Regions from separate parts of the Modicisalibacter sp. 'Wilcox' genome, predicted to be linked through region 2. Evidence: predicted binding sites of a transcription regulator. Region 2 holds the regulator's gene; the other holds the start of a gene.

Region 1 (4,209 bases), on a different contig from region 2:
CGCCGGGCCGCGGCCGCGAACCGCCGCCCACCAGCGCCGCGCCGCTGGCGGTGTGGTGCGGCGAGCGGAAGGGACGCTGCCCCCACTGCGCCAGCAGGTCGAGCCCGCAGACCGAGCGCACCGAGGCCACCTCGAGCGCCTCGTCCGCCGACAGCGGCGGCAGGATGCCCGGCAGGCGGCTGGCGAGCATGGTCTTGCCGGTGCCCGGCGGACCGGCAAACAACAGGTTGTGCCCGCCCGCCGCCGCCACCTCCAGCGCGCGGCGCGCCTGATGCTGGCCACGCACCTCGGCGAGATCCGCCAGCGGCGCCCGGGACGGGGTCGGTGCCGTGAGGGTGTGGGCCGGCAGCGTGGCCTGCCCCAGCAGGTGCGCGACCACCTCGCTCAGGTGCCCTGCCGCCTGCACCGTCAGCCCCTCGGCCAGCGCGGCCTCGTCGGCGTTGTCCTCGGGCAGCAGCAGGGTCCGCTCGGCACGGCGCGCCGCCAGGGCGGCGGGCAGCACGCCGGAGACCGGGCGCAGCCGCCCGTCGAGGGCCAGTTCGCCGAGGCACTCCACGGACTCGAGCGACGCGACGGGGATCTGCTCGGAGGCCGCCAGGATACCCAGCGCGATCGGCAGGTCGAAGCGGCCGCCCTCCTTGGGCAGGTCCGCCGGCGCCAGGTTGACGGTGATGCGCCGCGTGGTGGGAAAGTCGAACCCGGCATTGGTCAGGGCGCTGCGCACCCGCTCGCGGCTCTCGCGCACGGCGGTTTCCGGCAGGCCGACCAGCGTCATGCCCGGCAGGCCGTTGGCCAGGTGCACCTCGACCAGCACCTCCGGCGCCTCGAGCCCCAGCCCGGCGCGTGTATGAACGAGAGCGAGTGCCATGGGCGGCTCCTTGATCCGACGACGTGGCCGCGAGCCGGACCGGCAGTGCCCGGCTCGCTACTTAAGAATCTGTTGATTCAGCATTCATTGATACAGATCGGGCCGTCATCGGCAAGGGCGTGGCTCAACGCGACGCCGAGTCGTCGTCCGCGGGCCGGGGCTCATCCGCCGCGGCGGCCTCGCCGGTTCCGGCGGACTCGCGCTCCGACGTGGCGTCATCCGGCGCGGGAGCGGTCGCCGTCTCGCCGGCGGACACCGGGGCGGCGCTCTCGGCCGAGGGCGTCTCGGCGTCCAGCGACGCCTCCAGCGCGGCGACCTGCTTCTCGAGGGCCTCGACACGGGAACGGGTGCGCTGCAGCACGTCCATGAGGATGTCGAAGTCCTCGCGGGTCACCAGTTCCATGCGCTCGAAGGCACCGCGCATCACGTTGTGCACGTTGCGCTGGATATCCTCCGGCGCATGGGAAGCATCCTGCAGCCGCTCGCCGAGCTGCTGGGCGAGGCGGCTGATACGGTCGTTGGGGATCATGGGTCTCTCCTTCCAAGGGTGTCTCCAGCATACGCAACGCACCTTTCGCCTGCACCAGCCTGTGCCGCCCGCTTCCGGTCATGTCAGGGCGGGTCGCGAGCGCTCGACGCCACGTGCGCCAGGGTGATGCGCCGGTCGTCACCACCGGCACCAGAATGGTGCGCTGCGTTGCAGCATGTCATCCCGATGCGCCTCTAAATCGGTGGCGAAAACAATTCATCTCACTGTTTTCAATCAACAAAAACAAAGGTGGCACATCCTTCGCGTTATCGCTTTCAGGCGCCAGCCGACCACAAGGAGACGCAAGGGATGAAACTCATCACCGCCATTATAAAACCCTTCAAGCTCGACGATGTGCGCGAGTCCCTGGCCGACAACGGGGTGCAGGGCATCACCGTCACCGAGGTGAAGGGCTTCGGTCGCCAGAAGGGGCATACGGAGCTGTATCGCGGCGCCGAGTATGTCGTGGACTTCCTGCCCAAGGTGAAGATCGAGATCGCCCTCGACGACGACCGGGTGGACAGCGTGCTCGAGGCCATCCGAGCCGCCGCCAACAGCGGCAAGATCGGCGACGGCAAGCTGTTCGTCACGCCGCTGGAGGACGTGATCCGGATTCGTACCGGCGAACGGGGCCCCGACGCCGTCTGAGACGCAGGACAAGGAGACAACAACGATGACAGAGCTCAACTACGCGCTCGATACCTTCTACTTCCTCATCTGCGGGGTGCTGGTCATGTGGATGGCCGCCGGCTTCGCGATGCTGGAGGCTGGCCTGGTACGCTCGAAGAACACCGCGGAGATCCTCACCAAGAACGTCGTGCTGTTCGCCATCGCCTGCACCATGTACCTGCTCGTGGGCTACTACCTGATGTACTCGAGCGATGCCGGCGGTTTTTTGCCCAACCTCGGCGTGCTGCTGGGCAACGAGCACGGTGTGGACGCGGTGCTGGCCGGCGGTGACGACGCCCCCTACTATTCCGCCCGCGCCGACTTCTTCTTCCAGGTGGTCTTCGTGGCGACCGCCATGTCGATCGTCTCCGGCGCCGTGGCCGAACGCATGAAGCTGTGGGCCTTCCTGGCCTTCGCGGTGGTGATGACCGCCGTCATCTACCCGGTCGAGGGCTACTGGACCTGGGGCGGCGGCTGGCTGAACGAGCTGGGCTACTCCGACTATGCCGGTTCCGGCATCGTGCACCTCGCCGGGGCCGCCGCGGCGCTGGCCGGGGTGCTGGTACTCGGCCCGCGCAAGGGCAAGTACGGCAAGAACGGCGCCATCTTCGCCATTCCCGGCGCCAACATGCCGCTGGCCACGCTCGGCACCTTCATCCTGTGGATGGGCTGGTTCGGCTTCAACGGCGGCTCCGAGCTGAAGCTCTCCGACGTGACCTCGGCGAACCACATGGCGCAGGTACTGGTCAACACCAATGCCGCGGCGGCAGGCGGCGTGATCGCCGCGCTGATCCTGGCCAAGCTCTGGTTCCGCAAGGCGGACCTGACCATGGCGCTCAACGGGGCGATCGCCGGCCTGGTGGCCATCACCGCCGACCCGCTCTCCCCCACCGCCCTGGGCGCGACGCTGATCGGTGCCATCGGCGGCCTGCTGGTGGTGGCCTCGATCGTGACCCTCGACAAGCTGCGCATCGATGACCCGGTGGGCGCGATCTCCGCCCACGGCGTGGCCGGCATCTGGGGCGTGATGGCGGTGCCGCTGTCCAACGGCGAGGCGACCTTCGGCGCCCAGCTGATCGGGGTGATCGGCATCTTCGCCTGGGTGTTCCTCGCCAGCCTGGTGGTATGGCTGATCCTCAAGGCAGTCATGGGCATCCGGGTCAGCGAGGAAGAAGAATACGAAGGGGTCGACCTGGCCGAGTGCGGGCTGGAGGCCTATCCGGAGTTTACCGTCGGCGGCAACCAGTAACGCCGCCGACACACCGAGTGAGCTGGCGTGCTCCACCTGGCCCCCTTCGGGGGGTCTTTTTTATTCGCCCAACGAGCGGTGTATGCTTTAGGGCAACAATACCGACGCAATCCGGGGCCGGCCTCCGCGTGCCGGCCCCGCCCCAAGGCGAGGAGTCAAGACGATGAAACTGGTGACAGCCATCATCAAGCCGTTCAAGCTGGACGATGTCCGCGAGTCGCTCTCCGAGATCGGCGTGCAGGGCATTACCGTGACCGAGGTCAAGGGCTTTGGTCGCCAGAAGGGCCACACCGAGCTGTATCGGGGCGCCGAATACGTCGTCGACTTCCTGCCCAAGGTCAAGCTCGAGGTCGCCGTCGACGACAGCATGACCGAACAGGTCATCGAGGCGATCACCAGCGTCTCCAACACCGGCAAGATCGGCGACGGCAAGATCTTCGTCTCGCCGCTGGAGCAGGTGATTCGCATCCGCACGGGCGAGACGGGCAAGGACGCGGTCTGAGTTCGGCCTGAAAACTGGCTACGCTCGGCCATACGGCGTTAAAAATCAGCTCAAAATGCTCATTTACTCCGCGTAAACTCCGCTTTTTCGCTGATTTTTGCCTTGTCTGGCCATCGCTCGCCGACTTTTCAGACCAAACTGCCGCTCGCATCCATCCCGAACAACAACGCCCCCATGACCTTGTCATGGGGGCGTTCTTTATTTCCGTGTCGCGCTTGTGGCTTACCGCTCCCGGCGAAGCCGGGGCTTACTTCTCGACGAAGGCGCGCTCGATCACGTAGTCGCCCGGCTCGCCCATGCGCGGCGAGATCTTGAAGCCCAGGTCGTCGAGCAGCGCACTGGTCTCGTCGAGCATCGCCGGGCTGCCGCAGATCATGGCACGGTCCTGCTTG
Region 2 (4,209 bases):
CGACGTCAACCTGACCCAGGGCAGCATGGTGCTCGAGGCCGAACGCGTCGAGATCGAACGCAACGACCAGGGCGAGGTGACCCAGGTCACCGCCACCGGCGACAAGCAGCGCGCCTACCTGGAGCAGCGCCCCGCTCCCAAGGAGCCCCTGGTGAAGGGCTGGGGCAACACCGTCGTCTACCATGCCGGCGAGCGCCGGGTCGAGCTGATCGGCAACGCCGAGCTTCACAAGGCCCGGGACACCTTCAACGGCGCCTACGTCGAGTACTACCTCGACAGCCGCAAGGTCCAGGCCCGCTCCAGCGCGCAGGGCAGCGATGGCCAGCGGGTGCGCATGACCCTGACACCCAAGTCGTCGCCGTGAACCCGCCGCTTCGAGGAATAGCATGAAGACCCTTGTCGCCCGCCATCTCGCCAAGAGCTACAAGAGCCGCCGTGTGGTCCAGGACATCAGCCTGACCATCGGCCAGGGCAGCATCGTCGGCCTGCTCGGCCCCAACGGAGCGGGCAAGACCACCTCGTTCTACATGATCGTCGGCCTGGTGCGTGCCGATGCCGGCGAGGTGGCGATCGACGACCTGGACCTGAGCCGTGCGCCCATGCACCAGCGTGCCCGCGCCGGCATCGGCTACCTGCCCCAGGAAGCCTCGATCTTCCGCAAGCTGTCGGTGGCCGACAACATCATGGCCATTCTCGAGACCCGCCGGGACCTCGACAGGGCGGGCCGCCGGGCGCAGCTCGAGCAGCTGCTCGAGGAGTTCCATATCGGCCACATCCGCGACAATCCGGGCATGAGCCTGTCCGGCGGCGAGCGGCGTCGCGTGGAAATCGCCCGCTCGCTGGCCACCGAGCCGGCCTTCATCCTGCTCGACGAACCCTTCGCCGGCGTCGACCCCATCTCGGTGGGCGAGATCAAGAGCATCATCCGCCAGCTGCGCGACCGCGGCATCGGCATCCTGATCACCGATCACAACGTCCGCGAGACCCTGGACATCTGCGACAAGGCCTACATCGTCGGCGACGGCCAGATCATCGCCGAAGGCGGCGCCGAGGCGATCCTGGCCAGTGAAAAGGTCCGCGAGGTCTACCTGGGCCACGAATTCCGGCTCTAGCCCGCAGGGCGCACCGCGCCCGCCACCTTGTGGCACACTTATTGCTTATTTACTTGCAAGGCAAGAGGGGCCGGGATACGGTATCCCCGAATCCGTCAGCGAAGTAGGCATGTCATGGCTATGAAACCCACGTTGCAGCTCAGGGTCGGCACGCAGCTGACCATGACGCCCCAGCTGCAGCAGGCCATCCAGTTGCTGCAGCTGTCGACGCTGGACCTCCGCCAGGAAATTCAGCAGGCGCTCGAGTCCAACCCCATGCTGGAGATGGAGGAGGAATTCGGCGAGACCGCGGTCAGCGAAGCGGCCGAGGACGACTGGAACCAGGACATCCCCGATGAACTGGCCGTCGACAGTGACTGGTCCGACACCTATCAGGACTTTGCTTCCGGCGGGCGCAGCGACGAGGGGCCGGACCTCGAGCGCAATGCCGCCGGCGAAAGCCTGCAGGATCACCTCGCCTGGCAGCTTGCCATGGCCGGCCTGGGAGAGCGCGAAATCCTCATCGCCGAGACCCTGATCGACGCGGTCGATGCCGACGGCTACCTGACCGATCCGGTCGACGCCCTCGTCGACGGCCTGCGTGCCCAGGGGCTCGCGGGCCTGCGCGCCCCCGAGGTGGAAGCGGTGCTGATGCGCCTGCAGCAGTTCGACCCTACCGGCGTGCTGGCCCGCGATCTGCGCGAATGCCTGCTGCTGCAGCTCGGCGTCCTGCCCGACGACACCCCTCTGCTGCCCCAGGCCCGACGGCTGGTCCGGCAGTTCCTCGAGGCACTGGCCGCCGACGACCGCAAGCTGCTCAAGCGCCGGCTGCGGCTCGACGACGCCCAGCTCGACAGCGTGATCGCGCTGATCCGCACCCTCGACCCGCGCCCCGGCCAGGCCTTCGACGCCTCCGGCAACGACTACGTGATCCCCGACCTGCTGGCGCGCCGCACCCGCGACGGCTGGCGCATCGAACTCAACCCCGAGGCGCTGCCCCGCCTGCGCATCCAGCCCGACTATGCCGCCCTGATCCGCCGCGCCGACAAGAGCGACGACAACACCTTCATGAAGCAGCACCTGCAGGAGGCACGCTGGCTGATCAAGAGCCTTTCCAGCCGCAACGACACCCTGCTCAAGGTGGGACGCGAGATCATGACCCGGCAGCTGGACTTCCTCGACCAGGGCGAGGAGGCCATGAAGCCCCTGATCCTGGCCGATATCGCCCAGGCGGTGGAGATGCACGAATCCACCATCTCCCGGGTGACCACCCAGAAGTTCATCCACACGCCGCGCGGTGTCTTCGAGCTCAAGTACTTCTTCTCGAGCCATGTCGGCGGCGAGGGCGACGCCCACTCCAGCACCGCCATCCGCGCCCGGCTCAAGAAGCTGATCGGCGAGGAGCCTCCGCGCAAGCCGCTCTCGGACAGCAAGCTGGTCGACCTGCTGGCCGCGGACGGCATCAAGGTGGCCCGCCGCACCGTCGCCAAGTACCGCGAGGCCATGGGTATCCCTTCCTCCAGCGAGCGCAAGCGACTAGCCTGAAAAGGCCCTCGGACACCAGCGTCGACGCATCTGCCTATCGGCGTCTCCCGGGGGTTTGCTAAGCTGCAAAAAGGGTTACAATCGAGCCACCACCCGCCGGAACAGGAGCGTGTCCATGCAAGCGAACATCACCGGCCATCACGTCGAACTGACGGATGCATTGCGTGACTACGTCAACGAGAAACTGACGCGTCTCGAGCGCCATTACGACAACATCACGACGGTTCAGGTGACCCTCTCGATCGAGAAGGAACGTCACCAGGCTGCCTGTACCCTCCACGCTGCCGGTGCCGACTTGCACGCCGAAGCCGAGAACGGCGACATGTACGCCGCCATCGACGCCCTCGCCGACAAGCTCGATCGCCAACTCGTCAAGCACAAGGAAAAGGCTCAGGCCCGCGCGCAAGGCGCCGGGGCTCGCTGACTCCGCCCATCATGACACTGGAAGCCATCCTGCCCCCCGAGCGCACGCTCTTCGCGGTGCCCGGGGGGAGCAAGAAGCGCGTGCTGGAATTCTTCAGCACCTTCATCGCGCAGAACACGCCGAGCCTGGACAGCCAGGAAGTCTTCAGCCGCCTGATCGGCCGCGAGCGGCTGGGCAGCACCGGGATCGGCAACGGCGTGGCGATTCCCCATGCGCGCAACCCACACTGCAAGGCACCGATCGCCGGCTTCCTCAAGCTGCAGGAACCCATCGACTTCGATGCCGTCGACGGCGAACCGGTCGACCTGATCTTCGTGCTGCTGGTGCCCGAGGAGGCGGACGACACCCACCTTGCCCTGCTGGGCCAGGTGGCCGGCATCATGAACGATGCCACCATCCGCGCCCGCCTGCGTCGCAGCGAGAGCCAGCGCGAACTCTACGAGATACTGCTCGAGGCCATCCGCCGCCAGGAAAACGCCCCCGGCGAGACACCCGGGTAGCCGGATCCGTGTCTCGCGTTTCACCGCCATCAGGAGAGCCGCCGCGATGCAGCTCGTGATCATCAGCGGTCGTTCCGGTTCCGGCAAGTCGATCGCGCTTCAGGCCCTCGAGGACCTGGGCTTCTATGCCATCGACAACCTGCCGGCCATGCTCCTCGACCCCCTGATCGACGAACTCCGTCAGGACGATGCCCGCCGCTCCAGCATCGCCGTGAGCATCGATGCCCGCAACGTGCCCACCGCCCTCGAGCGATTTCCCGGGCTGCTCGAGACCCTGCGCGCCCGCGGCCTCGACTGTCAGGTGGTCTACCTGACCTCCGAGGACAAGATCCTGCTCGAGCGCTACTCGGCCACGCGGCGCCGCCACCCGCTGACCCGGGACACCGAGATGACCCTGGCGGAAGCCGTCGAATCCGAGGAGCAGGCCCTGTCGGGCATCCGTGACCTCGCCGACCTCGTCATCGACACCTCCCAGCTGTCGGTGCACGAGCTGCGTGGACGCATCGCCGAACAGGTCGCCCATCACCGCAGCGGCCAGCTCACCCTGACCTTCGAGTCCTTCGGCTTCAAGCGCGGCGTACCACTCGATGCCGATATCGTCTTCGACGCCCGCTGCCTGCCCAACCCCTACTGGGACCCCCGGCTTCGC

The links. Region 2 encodes sigma-54, which starts transcription at its own class of promoters, with help from an activator protein. Its sites were predicted from a motif close to TGGCACNNNNNTTGCTNT; they were not measured.
Region 1: the regulator sigma-54 is predicted to act here: its motif matches at 1,648-1,665, upstream of G7A98_RS10505 (P-II family nitrogen regulator).

Annotation. Positions count from the first base shown of each region.
Region 1 covers NZ_WNXF01000010.1:40,499-44,707, reverse strand. The annotation lists gene G7A98_RS10515 (YifB family Mg chelatase-like AAA ATPase) at 1-868, opposite strand, end outside; gene G7A98_RS10510 (accessory factor UbiK family protein) at 993-1,397, opposite strand; gene G7A98_RS10505 (P-II family nitrogen regulator) at 1,707-2,045, shown strand; gene G7A98_RS10500 (ammonium transporter) at 2,071-3,315, shown strand; gene G7A98_RS10495 (P-II family nitrogen regulator) at 3,479-3,817, shown strand; gene G7A98_RS10490 (ferredoxin--NADP reductase) at 4,065-4,209, opposite strand, start outside.
Region 2 covers NZ_WNXF01000012.1:44,660-48,868, forward strand. The annotation lists gene lptA (lipopolysaccharide transport periplasmic protein LptA) at 1-364, shown strand, start outside; gene lptB (LPS export ABC transporter ATP-binding protein) at 387-1,112, shown strand; gene G7A98_RS11855 (RNA polymerase factor sigma-54) at 1,227-2,636, shown strand; gene raiA (ribosome-associated translation inhibitor RaiA) at 2,752-3,060, shown strand; gene ptsN (PTS IIA-like nitrogen regulatory protein PtsN) at 3,072-3,560, shown strand; gene rapZ (RNase adapter RapZ) at 3,607-4,209, shown strand, end outside.